One region of the Dactylosporangium salmoneum genome, then DNA from elsewhere that is predicted to be linked to it. Evidence: riboswitches for the same ligand, from Rfam matches in the RefSeq annotation. Region 1 holds a riboswitch; the other holds the start of a gene.
What was found. A riboswitch is a leader RNA that binds a small molecule or an ion and turns the genes downstream of it on or off. The one in region 1 is predicted to bind cobalamin.
Positions count from the first base shown of each region.

Region 2: it holds a riboswitch for cobalamin, as region 1 does, so the genes downstream of both, metE (5-methyltetrahydropteroyltriglutamate--homocysteine S-methyltransferase) here and cobN (cobaltochelatase subunit CobN) in region 1, are expected to answer to the same signal.

Region 1 is NZ_BAAARV010000085.1:63,778-71,990, reverse strand. Features, by position in the region: gene ABD352_RS43265 (precorrin-2 C(20)-methyltransferase) at 1-858, opposite strand, end outside; gene ABD352_RS43260 (precorrin-8X methylmutase) at 855-1,475, opposite strand; gene ABD352_RS43255 (precorrin-3B synthase) at 1,472-2,473, opposite strand; cobalamin riboswitch at 2,516-2,657, shown strand; gene cobN (cobaltochelatase subunit CobN) at 2,699-6,244, shown strand; gene ABD352_RS43245 (class I SAM-dependent methyltransferase) at 6,250-7,026, opposite strand; gene ABD352_RS43240 (TetR/AcrR family transcriptional regulator) at 7,077-7,658, shown strand; gene ABD352_RS43235 (PhzF family phenazine biosynthesis protein) at 7,655-8,213, shown strand, end outside.
Region 2 is NZ_BAAARV010000103.1:9,017-17,229, forward strand. Features, by position in the region: gene metE (5-methyltetrahydropteroyltriglutamate--homocysteine S-methyltransferase) at 1-1,843, shown strand, start outside; cobalamin riboswitch at 2,017-2,229, shown strand; gene metE (5-methyltetrahydropteroyltriglutamate--homocysteine S-methyltransferase) at 2,357-4,594, shown strand; gene ABD352_RS49295 (glycine hydroxymethyltransferase) at 4,648-6,063, shown strand; gene ABD352_RS49300 (type 2 periplasmic-binding domain-containing protein) at 6,079-6,279, shown strand; gene ABD352_RS49305 (DMT family transporter) at 6,368-7,360, opposite strand; gene ABD352_RS49310 (LysR family transcriptional regulator) at 7,434-8,213, shown strand, end outside.

The DNA.
Region 1 (8,213 bases):
CAGGTCGTCGGCGGCGGCGAGCGCGGCCTGGGCCTGCGGGGTGAGCCAGTCCCGCCCGGCCGGTCCGAGGCCGACGACCACGACCTCCCCGGCGGCCGGCGAAGGCGGGGCCGCCGCGAGGGCGGCCGCGGTCTCGTCGTGGACCTTCGACGGCAGCAGGGCGAGGGAGAAGTACGGCACGGTCGACGGATCAACGCCGGCCAGTGGCGCGGTGCGCTGCCCGCCGGTGGTGGCCCGCTCGACGTACCAGGCGTCCTGCAGCCGCCCGGCCTGCTCGAGCGCGGATCGGACGTTGCCGAACGTGCGGCCCAGCTTCAGGATCGCGGCCGAGTCGGTGGCGGCCAGCCGCGCGGCCAGCTCGTCCGGGGGCAGGGTGCCGGGCAGCACGGTGAGCACCTCGTCGCGCTCCACCAGCGGGCGGCCCAGCACGGCCGAGGCGCCGGAGACGGAGGTCACGCCGGGGACGACGGACGTGCGGTACCGCTGCGAGAGTCTCTTGTGCATGTGCATGTAGGAGCCGTAGAACAGCGGGTCGCCCTCGCACAGCACGACGACGTCGCGGCCGGCGTCCAGGTGGGCGGCGAGGCGGGCGGCCCAGGCGTCGTAGTGCTCCTCGATGACCGCGCGGTAGTCCGGGGTGTCCTCGGTGGTCACCGGGTAGACGAGGGCCTCCTCGATCTGCTCCGGGCGCAGGTACGGCGCGGCGATCGTGCGGGCGATGCTGCGGCCGTGGCGGGCGCTGTGGTAGGCCACCACCGGGGCGGCGGCGACGATCCGGGCCGCCTTGACCGTCACCAGCTCGGGGTCGCCGGGGCCGAGCCCGACGCCGTAGAGGCTCCCGCTGTCCACTGTGGTCATTCCTTCTCGTCCGCGATCGCGTTGACGGCGGCGGCCGTCATCGCGCTGCCGCCCCGGCGGCCGTGCACGACCAGGTACTCCAGGTCCGACCCGGCCAGGGCCAGTTTCGACTCGGCGGCGCCGATGAAGCCGACCGGGATGCCGAGCACCGCGGCCGGGCGGCCGGCGCCCTCGGCGACCATCTCCAGCAGCCGGAAGAGCGCGGTCGGGGCGTTGCCGATGGCCACGACGGCGCCGTCGAGGCGGCCCCGCCACAGCTCGAGCGCCGCCGCGCTGCGGGTGGTGGCGAGGCGCGCGGCGAGCTGCGGTACACCCGGATCCCGCAGCGTGCAGATGACCTCGTTGTCCCGGGGGAGCCGGGCGCGGGTGACCCCGGAGGCGACCATCTCGGCGTCGCAGAGGATCGGCGCACCGGCCCGCAGCGCGGCCCGGGCGGCGGCGACCACGCCGGGGGAGTGCCCGACGTCGGCCGGCAGGTCCACCATCCCGCAGGCGTGGATCATGCGCACGGTCACCTGGGCCACGTCGGCAGGCAGCGCGGACAGGTCGGCCTCGGCCCGGATCGTGGCGAACGAGCGGCGGTAGATCTCCGCGCCGTCGCGGATGTAGTCCGTCATACGACCGCGCTCCGGTACCCCTGCGGCGTCGCCACCATCTCCACGTGCCTTCCCTTCGGCGCGCCGCAGCGCCGCTCGCAGCCGGCCCAGTGGACCGGAAGTCCGCCGGGGTCCCGCGGCCGGGCGTCCGCGCGGACATCGGCCAGTGCCTTGGCGCAGCCCGGCCGCCCGGCGCACGCCGTCACCCCGGTCCACGGAGAGGGATCAGAATCCGGCATCGGTACGCCCGGCAGCACGACGGTCCGCCAAGGCGTGACAATGATCTCCTTCGCGGCATCCTCGAACCGCAATGCGGGCGTGAGGAGCCCGAGCGGCACGACAACCCCTGGCGGCGGACCGGCGAACACGGGCAGATCGCACAGGTCGACGGAAGCGCGCAGCCGGTGGGCCACCCGCGCCGGACCGTCGCGCAGCTCGGCCAGCCGCCACGCCTGCGACTCCTGCGCGACCCGCTCGGCCAGGAATGCCAGAGCGGCCGCCACCAGCAAGGACGCGCCCCCGGTGGCGGTGGTCGGCAGACCCGCGAGCACCAGGCGGCCGCCGTGCAGCCCCACGTCCCCGAGCAGCGGCGTCACGTCCCCGCGCCCGTCGTCGATCGTGGCCAGGAACCGCCCTGGCAGGTCGGCCAGCGCGGGTGTCGCGCACAGCAACGCGTCGAACTCGCGGACGAGCCCTCGCACATCGCCGAGCGGGCTGGCGATGATGTTGCGCACCCGCTCGTGGGTCGCCGACGGCAGGAGCCCGGCCGCCGCCAGCCGCTCGCCCAGCTCGATCTCCGCGCCCGGGCGCAGGCCGCGGACCTGCACGTTCGCCCGCGAGGTGAGCTCCAGCACCGGGTCGCCCAGCTCGGCCGCGGCGGCCCGCAGCACGCCCAGCTGATCCGCGGTGAGCAGCCCGCCGGGCAGCCGGACCCGGGCCAGGCCGCCGTCCGCGGCGGCGTGCACCTGCACGGCGCCGGGGCACCGGTCGGGGGCGTCGCGTTCGCTGGGAGGCTGCACGGGGCGGATACTACCTGCGCTTGACTCGGCGGCGGCCGGTCAAGGAGAGTTGGCGACGCTGTACACAGCAACGGCGACGTGTGGAGGAACCCGGTGCGAGTCCGGGGCGGTCCCGCCACTGTGACCGGGAACGAGCCTCCAGCGCCGATCCGGAAGTCAGGAACTCCTCCGCCGCCGGAACCCACCCACCGACTTGGGGCGCGGACCCCGAGGGAGGACCCCGGCGTGATCCTGCTGCTGTCGACGTCCGACACCGACCTGCTCAGCGCCCGCGCGAGCGGCGCCGAATACCGGCTGGCCAACCCGTCCCGCACCGCCGTGGAGGACCTGCCGGGGCTGGCCGAGGGCGCCGAGCTGATCGTCGTGCGCTTCCTCGGGGCGTACCGCGACTGGGCCGACGGCCTCGACGCGCTCCTGGCCACCGGCCGCCCGGTGGTGATCCTCGGCGGCGAGCAGGCCCCCGACGCCGAGCTGATGAGCCACTCCACGGTGCCGGCCGGCCTCGCCGCCCAGGCCCACGCCTACCTCGCCTTCGGCGGCCCGGCCAACCTCGCCGAGCTGCACCGGTTCCTGTCCGACACCGTGCTGCTGACCGGCCACGGCTTCGCCCCGCCGGTGGAGACGCCGGCCTGGGGCGTGCTCGAGCGCGAGGCGGCCGCGACCGGCGGCCCGACGGTGGCGGTCATCTACTACCGGGCCCACCACGTGTCCGGCAACACCGCGTTCGTCGAGCGGCTGTGCGACGCGATCGAGGCCGAGGGCGCCAACGCGCTGCCGGTCTTCGCCGCCTCCCTGCGCACCGCCCCGCCGGAGCTGCTCGACACGCTGCGCCGGGCCGACGCGCTCGTCGTCACCGTGCTCGCGGCCGGCGGCACCCGCCCGGCCGACGCCCAGGCCGGCGGCGAGGACGAGGCCTGGGACGTCGGCGCCCTGGCCGCCCTCGACGTGCCGATTCTGCAGGGCCTGTGCCTGACCAGCAGCCGCGAGGGCTGGGACGGCAGCGACGACGGGCTCTCGCCGCTGGACACCGCCACGCAGGTCGCCATCCCGGAGTTCGACGGCCGGATCATCACCGTGCCGTTCTCGTTCAAGGAGATCGACGAGGACGGCCTCACCGTCTACGTCGCCGACCCCGAGCGGGCGGGGCGGGTGGCCGGGATCGCCGCCGCCCACGCCCGGCTGCGCGGCCTGGCCAACGCGGACAAGCGGATCGTGGTCATGCTCAGCGCGTACCCGACCAAGCACTCCCGCATCGGCAACGCCGTCGGCCTGGACACCCCGGCCAGCGTCGTGCGGCTGCTCGCCGCGTTGACCGAACGCGGGTACGACCTCGGCGAGGGCTTCCCGGCCGAGGGCGACGCGCTCATCCACGAGCTCATCGCGGCCGGCGGCCAGGACGTCAACTGGCTCACCGAGGAGCAGCTGAGCGGCAACCCGGTCCGGATCTCGGCCGAGCGGTACGCCGCCTGGTTCGCCACCCTGCCCGAGGACCTGCGGGCCGGCATGGAGCAGCACTGGGGCCCGGCCCCGGGCGAGCTCTTCGTCGACCCGGCCACCGGCGACATCGTGCTCGCCGCCCTGCGCCGCGGCAACGTCGTGGTCATGGTCCAGCCGCCGCGCGGCTTCGGCGAGAACCCGGTCGCCATCTACCACGACCCCGACCTGCCGCCGAGCCACCACTACCTGGCCGCGTACCGCTGGCTGGCCGACGAGTTCGGCGCCCACGCGGTCGTCCACGTCGGCAAGCACGGCAACCTGGAGTGGCTGCCGGGCAAGACGGTCGGCATGTCGGCCGGCTGCGGCGCCGACGCGGCCCTGGGCAACCTGCCGCTGGTCTACCCGTTCCTGGTCAACGACCCCGGCGAGGGCACCCAGGCCAAGCGCCGGGCCCACGCCACCCTCGTCGACCACCTGGTCCCGCCGATGGCCCGGGCCGACACCTACGGCGACATCGCCCGCCTGGAGCAGCTGCTCGACGAGCACGCCACGATCGCCGCGCTCGACCCGGCCAAGCTGCCGGCCATCCGGGCCCAGATCTGGACCCTGATCCAGGCCGCCCGCCTCGACCACGACCTGGGCCTGGCCGACCGGCCGCACGACGCCGAGTTCGACGACTTCCTGCTGCACGTCGACGGCTGGCTGTGTGAGGTCAAGGACGTGCAGATCCGCGACGGGCTGCACATCCTGGGCCAGGCCCCGACCGGGCCCGCGCGCGTCGACCTCGTCCTGGCCATGCTCCGCGCCCGGCAGATGTGGGGCGGCCAGGTCGCGGCGCTGCCGGGCCTGCGGGAGGCCCTGGGCCTGGACGAGATGTCCGGATCGCGGCTCTCCGTGGACGACGCGGAGGCGCGCGCCCGGGCGCTGGTCGAGGCCATGGAGGCCCGCGACTGGGATGCGTCGGACATCTCGGATCTGTCGGAAAATCCGGAAGTTGTACGGGTACTGCGGTTCGCCGCCGCCGAGATCATTCCCCGGCTGGCGAGGACCACCGACGAGCTCACGATGGTCCTGCACGCGCTCGACGGCGGCTACGTCCCGGCCGGCCCCAGCGGCTCGCCCCTGCGCGGGCTCATCAACGTCCTGCCGACCGGCCGCAACTTCTACTCGGTCGACCCGAAGGCGGTCCCGAGCCGCCTCGCGTGGGAGACCGGCCAGGCGATGGCCGACTCGCTCCTGGCGCGGTACCGGGCCGACCACGGCGACTGGCCCCGCTCCGTCGGGCTGTCCATGTGGGGCACCAGCGCCATGCGTACCGCCGGCGACGACATCGCCGAGGCCCTCGCCCTGCTCGGCGTCCGCCCGGTCTGGGACGACGCCTCCCGCCGGGTCAGCCGCCTGGAGCTCGTCGGCCTGCCCGAGCTGGGCCGCCCGCGCATCGACGTGACCATGCGCATCAGCGGCTTCTTCCGCGACGCCTTCCCGCACGTGGTCGCCCTGCTCGACGACGCCGTGCGGCTGGCCGCCGACGCCGAGGAGCCCGACGAGGACAACTTCGTGCGCGCCCACGTGCGGGCCGACCTGGCCGCCCACGGCGACGACCGCCGCGCCACCCTGCGCGTGTTCGGCTCCAAGCCCGGCGCGTACGGCGCGGGCATCCTCCCGCTCATCGACAGCCGGAACTGGCGCGACGACCGGGACCTCGCCGAGGTCTACGCCGTGTGGGGCGGCTACGCGTACGGCCGCGGCGTCGACGGGATCGAGGCCCGCACCGACATGGAGGGCGCGTACCGCAGGATCTCCGTCGCGGTCAAGAACACCGACACCCGCGAGCACGACATCGCCGACTCGGACGACTACTTCCAGTACCACGGCGGCATGGTCGCCACCGTCCGCGCCCTCACCGGCCGGGCGCCCGCCGCCTACGTCGGCGACAGCACCAACCCCGACGCGGTGCGGACCCGCACCCTGAGCGAGGAGACCGCGCGCGTCTTCCGGGCCCGGGTGGTCAACCCGAGGTGGCTGGCCGCCATGCGCCGGCACGGCTACAAGGGCGCCTTCGAGCTCGCCGCGACCGTCGACTACCTGTTCGGCTTCGACGCCACCGCGGGCGTGGTCGCCGACTGGATGTACGAGAAGCTCGCCGAGTCCTACGTCTTCGACCCCGACAACCACAAGTTCCTGACCGAGTCCAACCCGTGGGCGCTGCACGGCATCGCCGAGCGCCTCCTGGAGGCGGCGGAGCGGGGCCTGTGGGAGCACCCCGAACCGTCCACCCTGGACTCACTGCGCGAGGTGTACCTCGAGACCGAGGGCGACCTCGAGGACCACTGAGGCGTTCAGGCGGTCCGCTCGGCGGCCATGACCACCGTGGTGTAGCGCATGACGAAGTCCTCGCGCACCACGGCGGCCACGCCGTCGAGCGCCTCGCCGAGGGTCCGCGGGTCGAGCCGGTTCAGGGTGCCGAACGTGGGCAGCACGTCGAGCCACTCGGCGGGGGTGTACGAGCGCTCCCACGGGAAGCGCCACTCCTGCGGCTCGCCGAACCGGCCGGTGGCCCGCGCCCCGTCGGCCGCCCTGGCCGCGAGGATCGCGTAGGAGTCCGGCCCGACCTGCCACCGGTGGGCCTGCGGCATGTCCGGCAGCACCCGGCGGAAGACGGCCGTCATGCCCTCGGCCACGTCGTCGGGCGGGACGAAGGCGTTCCAGAACGTGGCGAGGAGGCCGGCTGGGCGCAGTACCGCCGCGGCCTTCGAGGCCCCGGCCTCGGGGTCGATCCAGTGCCAGGCCTGGGCCGCCACGACCGCGTCGAAGGTGCGCCCGGCCGGCTCCCAGGCCTCGATGGTGGCCACCTCGACGTCGAGCCCGCGCCGCCGGGCCTCCTCGGCCATCCGCGGGTCGGGGTCGACCCCGAGCACGTCGCAGCCGCGTTGTTGCAGCAGCCGCGCCGCGATGCCGGTGCCGCAGCCGACGTCGAGGACGTCCCGGCGGCGCTCGGCGAGCCGCTCGATCAGCGCGTCCGGGTACGTCGGGCGGGCGCGGTCGTAGCGCTGGGCGTTGACCCCGAAGGACTCCGCTACCGTTCGGTGGTGATGGGTTTCGTCAGCAGTGGGCATGTGCCCACTCTAGTGGGCGGTTGCCCACTCGACAATGCAAGGGAGTGCGGGTGCCGACCGGAGTGGCCCTTCGCGACGTGCGCGAGCAGCTGTTCGACGCCGCCGACCGCATCCTGCTGCGCGCCGGCCCGAGCGGGCTGACCAGCCGCGCCGTGACCACCGAGGCGGGCGTGGCCAAGGGCGTGCTGCACCGGCACTTCGAGGACTTCGACGCCTTCCTGGCCGACTTCGTGCTCGACCGGGTGGACCGGATGGACGCCCGCGCGGCCGCCCTGCGCGACGCCGCCGGCACCGGCGAGGTGGCCGACAACGTCGCCGACGCCCTGGCCGCCGTCTTCGGCTCGGTCGCGGTGTCCATCGTCGCCCTGGTCACCTTCCGCGACGAGCTGCGCGCCCGGCTGCGCGAGTCCTGGCCGGCCGGCGTGCCGGTGCTGACCGACCTCGCCGTCATGCTCGACAGGTACCTGTCCGCGGAGCGCGACCTGGGGCGCCTCCCCGGTTCGGCCGACGTGAGCACCCTGGCGGCGATGCTGGTCGGCTCGGCCCACCTGCTCTACGCCGACCGCACCGGCCCGGCCCCGACCCCGGACGCCGTCCGCCGGGTGGTCGCGGCGGTGCTGGCCCGGGCGTGACGCCGACGATCGTCCGGGCCTGCCTGCGGGACGGGCGCGGGGGCAGCCCCACCGCCGTGCTCGACGACGGGCCGTTCGACGACGCCGAGCGCCGGGCCGTCCCGCCCAGGGCCGGCACCTCGCACGCCGTGTACCTCGGCGAAGGCCCCCGCCTGCGCTTCTTCACCGCCACGGGCGAGCTGCCGGCCTGCGGCCACGGCACCGTGGCCGCCCTCGCCGTCCTGGCCGCCCGCGCCCCGCACGGCCGCGTGGCCCTCACCCTGCGGGCCGGCCCCCGCGCGTTCCACGGCCGGGCCGAGCGCAACGGCGACGAGTACGAGGCCTGGTTCGACCCCGGCCCGGTCACCCTGCGCGCCCCGCGGCCCGCGGAGGCCGCCCCGATCCTCGCCGCGCTGGGCCTGACGGCGGCCGGCCTCGCCGACGGGCCCTGCGTGGCCGGCGTCGGCCGGGAGCGCCTCCTCGTCCCGGTCCCCGGCCGCGCGACCCTCGCCGCGCTCGCGCCCGACCTGACCGCCCTGCGCGCGGCGTGCGACACCGCCGGGATGCTGGGCTGCT
Region 2 (8,213 bases), on a different contig from region 1:
CGGCGTCACCACCCGCCCGGTGCTCATCGGCCCGGCCACCTTCCTGCTCCTGGCCAAGGGCGACAACCCGTTCGGCCGGCTCGGCGACCTCGTGACCGCCTATGCGGACCTGCTCACCAGCCTCGGCGACGCCGGCGTGCCCTGGGTGCAGCTGGACGAGCCCGCCTACTGCGCCGACCGCACCCAGGCCGAGATCGACGCGCTGCGCGCCACCTACACCTACCTCGGCGGCCTGCCACGCCGGCCGCGGATGTTCGTCGCCTCGTACTTCGGCGACCTCGGCGACGCCCTGCCGGCGCTGCTGCGCACGCCGGTCGAGGCGGTCGGCCTGGACCTGGTGGCCGGCCCCGGCGGCCTTCGCCGGCTTGCCGCCTGCGGGCCGATCCCCGGCAAGACCATCGTCGCCGGGCTCGTCGACGGCCGCAACGTCTGGCGCACCGACCTGCGGGCCGCGGCCGCGATCGGCGCGCAGCTCAAGGGCCTCGCCGACGACGTGGTCGTGTCCAGCTCGTGCTCGCTGCTGCACGTGCCGGCCGACCTTGCCGCCGAGACCTCGCTGGACGCACAGGTGAGAGCCCGGCTGGCGTTCGCCCGCCAGAAGGTCGACGAGGTCGTCCTGCTCGGCAGGGCGCTGCGCGACGGCGTCGCCACGCTGCCGGCGCGGCCCGGCCCGGCGCCGGCCGCCTGGCGCGACGACGCCGTCCGGGCCCGCCTGGAGGCGTTGCGACCGGAGCACACCTCCCGTGGCCCGTACCCGCAGCGCGCCGTCGCCCAGCAGGCCCGGCTCCGCCTGCCCGAGCTGCCGACCACCACCGTCGGCTCGTTCCCGCAGACCGACCAGCTGCGCCAGGCCCGGGCCGACAGGCGTGCGGGGCGTCTCGACCCGGCCGGCTACGCCGAGCGGATGCGGGCCGAGGTCGAGCACGTGATCCGCTTCCAGGAGCGGCTGGGCCTGGACGTGCTGGTGCACGGCGAGCCGGAGCGCAACGACATGGTGCAGTACTTCGGCGAGCAGCTGACCGGCTTCGCCGCCACCGAGCACGGCTGGGTCCAGTCCTACGGCTCCCGCTGCGTCCGCCCGCCGATCCTGCACGGTGACGTCGCCCGTCCCGGTCCGATGACCGTCGCGTGGTCCACCTACGCCCAGTCGCTCACCGACCGGCCGGTCAAGGGCATGCTCACCGGCCCGGTCACGCTCCTCGCCCGGTCGTTCGTGCGCGCCGACCAACCCTTGGCCGACACAGCCCGGCAGGTCGCCCTCGCCCTGCGCGACGAGTGCCACGACCTCGAGATGGCCGGCATCCGCGTCATCCAGGTCGACGAGCCGGCATTGCGTGAGCTGCTGCCGCCGCGCAAGACCGAGCAGCGGGTGTACCTCACCTGGGCGGTCGAGGCGTTCCGGCTCGCCACCAGCGGCGTCGCCGACGCCACGCAGATCCACACCCACCTTTGCTACTCCGAGCTCGGCGAGTTCCTGCCGGCCATCGCCGCCCTCGACGCCGACGTCACGAGCATCGAGGCGTCGCGCTCGAAGATGGAGATCCTCGACGACCTGGGCGCCGCCGGCTTCGCGCGGGGCATCGGGCCGGGCGTCTACGACATCCACTCGCCGCGGATACCGCGGCAGGCCGAGATCACCGACGCGTTGCGCCGTGCCGTCGCCGCCGTCCCGGCCGACCGGCTGTGGGTCAACCCCGACTGCGGGCTGAAGACCCGCGGCTACGCCGAGGTCGAGCAGTCCCTGGCCCGGCTGGTCGCCGCCGCCGCGCAGATTCGCGCCGGCGCCGCTGAGCCGGGTCCGGTCAGTGACGGCGGCCACTGGCCGGCGGTCGGCCGTGCATAGGTCGCCATGCAGCGCGCTGCCCGCGCGCCGACCTGCCGGCGGGAGGCGTCCAGGCGCTCGAAGTCGTCCGGCCGTCGACGACGACGCGGCGCCTTGCTGAACCATGTGCGATGAACGTCTGTGGTACGCCAGACAGTCCGACGCCGCGGCCCCAGCCGTGTCGGGGAGGCCGTACCATGGCCCGCAGTGTTGGTTCACCCGGTCCGTCAGGGTCGGGTGTCGTAAGAGGGAATCCGGTGCGAGACCGGAACTGCCCCGCAGCGGTGAGTGGGAACGAAAGCCGTCAACGAAGCACTGGGCCACGCAGGCCTGGGAAGCGACGGCCGGTAGGTGACCTTCGGGTCGTGCCCGCGAGTCCGAAGACCTGCCCGCACTGCGCACACCGCCGGTGTGCGCCGCCGGCGACCCCTCGGGAGGGTCAGGGCGGAAGCGGCACGAGCGCCCTGCGGCGCCGTGTCCTCCTTCCTGTCCTTCCTTGGTGTCATCGGCCACTTCGAGGGAAGGACCCTTTTGGTGAGCACTGCATTCGGGCAGAGCACCGTCCTCGGGTATCCGCGCATCGGCGGGAACCGCGAGCTGAAGAAGGCCGTCGAGGCGTACTGGGCCGGGAAGATCGACGCGGACGCCCTCGCATCGACCGCCGCCGGGCTGCGGGCCGAGGTGTGGCAGACGCTGCGTGACGCCGGGCTGAGCGCGATCCCGTCCAACACGTTCTCCTACTACGACCACGTACTCGACACCGCCGTCGCCGTCGGTGCGATCCCCACTCGCTTCACCCGGCTCGGCCTGTCCGAGCTCGACACCTACTTCGCGATGGCCCGCGGCGTGGACGCCGAGCCCGCACTCGAGCTGACGAAGTGGTTCGACACCAACTACCACTACCTGGTGCCCGAGATCGGCCCGGACACGATCTTCGCCGCCAACCCGGTGAAGGCGCTCAGCGAGGTCGCTGAGGCCGCCGACCTGGGCATCACCACCCGGCCGGTGCTGGTCGGCCCGGCCACGTTCCTGCTCCTGGCCAAGGGTGAGGACCCCTTCGCCCGGCTCGACGACCTGGTCGACGTCTACGCCCAGATCCTCGCCGTCCTGGCCGCCTCGGGCGTGGCCTGGGTACAGCTGGACGAGCCGGCCTACGTCGCCGACCGCACCCCGGAGGAGATCGACGGGCTGCGCCGCGCCTACCGTCGCCTCGGCGAGCTCACCGACCGGCCCCGCCTCTTCGTCGCCACCTACTTCGGCGAGCTCGGCGACGCACTGCCGGCGCTGCTGGACACCCCGGTCGAGGCGGTCGGCCTGGACCTGGTCGCGGGCCCCGGCAACCTCGACCGGCTGGCCGCGGCCGGCCCGCTCGCCGGCAGGACCATCGTCGCCGGGCTCGTCGACGGCCACAACATCTGGCGTACCGACCTGCGCGCCGCCGCGACCCTCGGCGGCCGGGTCGCGGCGCTTGCCGACCACGTCGTGGTCTCCACCTCGTGCTCGTTGCTGCACGTCCCGGTCGACCTGGCCGCCGAGCAGGACCTCGAACCGCAGCTGTACTCCCGGCTCGCCTTCGCCCGGCAGAAGGTCGACGAGGTCGTCACGCTGGGCACGGCCGTGCGCAACGGCACCGGCGAGCTGCCCGCGCCGCTGCCGCCGGTCCCGCCCGCCTGGCGGCACGACGCCGTCCGGGCCCGCCTCGCCGAGCTGGGGCCGCAGGACCGGCGGCGCGCCGACTACGCCACCCGCGCCGCCGCCCAGCAGGCCCGGCTGAACCTGCCGGAGCTGCCGACGACCACCATCGGCTCGTTCCCGCAGACCACCGAGCTGCGCAAGGCCCGCGCCGAACTGCGCACCGGCGCCGTGGACTGGCCCGGCTATGTCGAGCGGATGCGGGCCGAGGTCGAGCACGTCATCCGGCTGCAGGAGGAGCTGGGCCTGGACGTGCTGGTGCACGGCGAGCCGGAGCGCAACGACATGGTGCAGTACTTCGGCGAGCAGCTCGACGGCTTCGCCGCCACCGAGCACGGCTGGGTCCAGTCCTACGGCTCCCGCTGCGTCCGCCCGCCGATCATCTACGGCGACGTCGCCCGCAAGGCCCCGATGACCGTCGAATGGTCCACCTACGCCCAGTCGCTGACGCACAAGCCGGTCAAGGGCATGCTGACCGGCCCCGTCACCATCCTCGCCTGGTCGTTCGTGCGGACGGACCAGCCCCTCGCCGACACCGCCGACCAGGTCGCCCTCGCCCTGCGCGACGAGTGCGCCGACCTGGAGGCCGCAGGCATCAAGGTCATCCAGGTTGACGAGCCGGCGCTGCGCGAGACGCTGCCGCTGCGCAAGGCCGAGCAGAAGGCGTACCTCGACTGGGCGGTCGGCGCGTTCCGGCTGGCCACCAGCGGCGTCGCCGACGACACGCAGGTCCACACGCACCTGTGCTACTCCGAGTTCGGTGAGGTCATCACCGCCATCGACGCGCTCGACGCCGACGTGACCAGCATCGAGGCGTCCCGCTCGAAGATGGAGGTCCTCGACGACCTCGCCGCGATCGGCTACGGCCGCGGCGTCGGGCCCGGCGTGTGGGACATCCACTCGCCCCGGGTCCCGTCCCACGACGAGGTGGTCGAGTCGCTGCGCCGCGCCGTCGCGGCCGTGCCCGCCCGGCGGCTGTGGGTCAACCCCGACTGCGGCCTGAAGACCCGCGGCTACGCCGAGGTCGAGGCGTCGCTGCGCCACCTCGTCGCCGCCGCTGCCGAGGTCCGCGGCATCTGATATCCCTTGGGCCGGGCGGGCCGTCCGCCCGGCCCTTCTACATCTGGAGCGACATGAACGCAGAATCGACCGCATTCCGCGCCGCGCTGGAGGCCGTGCGGGCCGTTGAGCCGCGCATCGCCGACGCGATCGCGCAGGAGCTGCACGACCAGCGCGAGTCGTTGAAGCTGATCGCGAGCGAGAACTACGCCTCGCCCGCGGTCCTGCTCGCGATGGGCAACTGGCTGTCGGACAAGTACGCCGAGGGCACGATCGGCCGCCGCTTCTACGCCGGCTGCCAGAACGTCGACACCGTCGAGGCGGTCGCCGTCGAGCACGCCAAGGCCCTCTTCGGCGCGCCCTACGCGTACGTGCAGCCACACTCGGGTATCGACGCCAACCTGGTGGCCTACTGGGCGATCCTGGCCGACCGGGTCGAGGTGCCCTACCTTGCGAAGTTCGGCAAGCGACAGGTCAACGACCTCACCGACGCCGAGTGGGCGCAGCTGCGCGCCGCGTTCGGCAACCAGCGCATGCTCGGCATGTCGCTCGACGCCGGCGGCCACCTCACCCACGGCTTCCGCCCGAACATCTCCGGCAAGATGTTCGACCAGCGCAGCTACGGCGTCGACCCGGCCACGGGCCGCATCGACTACGCCGCCCTGCGCGAGACCGCCCGCGAGTTCAAGCCCCTGGTCATCGTGGGCGGCTACTCGGCCTACCCGCGGAAGGTGAACTTCGCGACGCTGCGTGAGATCGCCGACGAGGTCGGCGCGACGCTCATGGTCGACATGGCCCACTTCGCCGGCCTCGTCGCGGGCAAGGTCTTCACCGGCGACTTCGACCCGGTGCCGCATGCCCACATCGTCACCACCACGACCCACAAGAGCCTCCGCGGCCCGCGCGGTGGCGCCGTGCTCGCCCAGCCGGAGCTCGCCGACCAGGTCGACCGCGGCTGCCCGATGGTGCTCGGCGGTCCGCTGTCGCACGTCATGGCGGCCAAGGCCATCGCGTTCGCCGAGGCCCGCCGCCCGGAGTTCGCGACCTACGCCCAGCAGATCGTCGCCAACGCGCAGGCACTCGCCGAGGGCCTGCTGTCCCGGGGCGTACAGCTGGTGTCGGGCGGCACCGACAACCACCTGGTGCTGATCAACGTCCACCCGTTCGGCCTCACCGGCCGGCAGGCCGAGCAGGCCCTGCTGGACTCCGGCGTGGTCACCAACCGCAACGCGATCCCGAACGATCCGAACGGGGCCTGGTACACCTCCGGCATCCGCATCGGCACGCCGGCGCTGACCAGCCGGGGCTTGGGCGTGGCGGAGATGGATCAGATCGCCGAGCTCATCCACACCGTCCTGTCGGGCACGTCGCCGGCGGAGGGCTCGAAGGCGAAGTACACCCTGGATGCGGCCCTGTCCGACGGCGTGAGCAAGCGGGCCTCCGAGCTGTTGGCGCCGTTCCCGCTGTACCCCGGCGTCGACCTTGGCTAGCCGCCCACCAGGCCGGTGATCGCATCGGCCCGGGCCGGCGCCGGCGGCACATGGCGTGCCGCCGGGCCGGGCCGGCGCGCCGGCCGGAGCACGTACGGCATGCACTTCGGGCAGTTCTCGGCACAGGACTTCGGCGGGCCGCGGACCAAGGAGGCACTCCGCAGCGGCCGGGCCACGATTGGCCTGATCTTCACCTCGGACGCGGTGTTCGGATAGTCAGCACGCAACGGCCGGCTCGCTTGCGTTGCACCCGTGGGTGACCCGTTGTGGGTCATCATGACGCGCGGTGCGCCGGGCGCCGGCCCTACTCGGCCGAATGGGCCCCGACCCGCTCGGCAGGGTTGGCCGGCATCCCCGTGCTGGCCTGCTCCACCGGCGCCTTGCGGCCGGGGCGGGTGTGATTGCGGCGGATCTGGAGGACGGCGGCGGAGGCGAGTACGAGGGCGCCGCCGGTGAGCTGGAGTGTGGTGAGGGATTCGCTCAGGATGAGCGCGGCGAGTGCGGTGGTGACGACGGGCTCGAATGTGGACAGGATGGCGGCTGTTGAGGGGCCGGTCCGTTCGAGGCCGGCGAAGAAGGCCAGCATCGCAGCGACGGTGGACACGATCGCTGTGCACGCGAGCCAGAACCACCCCGCGGGCCCGAAACTCAGATCGACTCCGCCGGCCAGCGCAGCGCGTATCGCGAGTGTGCCGGCCGCACCGGCCATCACCAGTGTCGACAGGAGTACGGGAGACAGCCGGTGGACGATGGTGTCGGAGATGAGGATGTAGGTGGTGTAGACGAGCGCGGAGCCAAATCCCAGCAGCGCCCCGAGCGGGTCGAAGCTCACCGCGCCGGCCCCGAGCAGCACCAGCAGGGTGCCGCCGGATGCGGCCGCCAGCGCGACGCCGCGTGCCGGGGTGAGCCGGTCGCGGCCGAGCAGCACCGCCGCGATGGTCACCAGGATCGGGTAGGTGTAGAGGATCAGCGACAGCAGCGAGGCGTCCATCCGCTGCAGCGCCGCAAAATACAGGCTTGCCTGCGACGCGTACCCGACCGCGCCCAGGCCGAGCGCGATGGCCAGCACCCGGCCCCGGGACGCCGGTGTTCGACCCGCTGCTGCCGCCCGCGGATCCGGTTTCACCCGGCGCAGACTCGGCCGGGCGAGCAGCAGGATCACCAGCAGCACGGCGGCCAGGGTGAAGCGGACGAGCAGCAGTGCCCCGGGCGAGACCCCTGCGCTGTAGGCGAGCTTGCCAAAGATCGCCATTGCGCCGAAACCCGCTGCGGAAGCAAGGCACAGGACCAGACCCATGCCTTGGAGCATCGACCACAGCAACGGTCAGGACCAGCGACGATATCCGCAGGCGAATCGTTAGGATTCCCGCATGGTCGAGCTGGACCTTCGCCGTTTGCGCTTCCTGCGCGAGTTCGAGGAGCGGGGCACGCTGGCCGCGGTGGCCGCAGCGCTGGATTACAGCCCCTCTACCGTTTCTCAGCAGCTGTCCTTGCTGGAGAAGGACGTCGGTGTTGCGCTCCTGGAGAAGGCCGGGCGCGGTGTGCGGCTCAACGACGCCGGTCGCCTGCTGGCCCGCCACGCTCGGGTGCTGCTGTCCGCCGCGGAAGAAGCGCAGGCCGACTTGGCCGCTCTGGGTAGCGAGGTCCGCGGCACCGTGCGTGCCGGCGGTTTGCAGTCCGCGGCTCGTCGCCTGCTCGTGCCCGCCGTCGCCCGGATGAAGATCGATCATCCGCGGGTCCGTACCGAGGTCTTCGAGCTCGAGCTGGAACAGGCGCTGCCCGGCCTACGGTTGGGCGCGGTCGACCTGGTCATCGGTGATGAGTACGACGGCCACCCGCGGCCACGCCCGGCCGGCATGCGTTTCGCGGTGCTGCTCGAAGAGCCCCTGAAGGTGGTGCTGCCGGCCTCGCATCCACTCGCCCGGCCAGGGACGCCCGTGCAGATCTCCGCATTGAGATCGGAGGTGTGGACCGCCGCGGCCGAGGGTACCGGCCACCACGCCATGGTCGTCGGTACCTGCCGGACGCTCGGCGGGTACGAACCCGATTTGCGGCACCGTTCCAGTGACTCCGACGTTCAGCTCGAACTCGTCCGCGTCGGCGCCGCGGTGGCGTTGATGCCGCCACTGGCCCTGCCCGCCGACGATCCC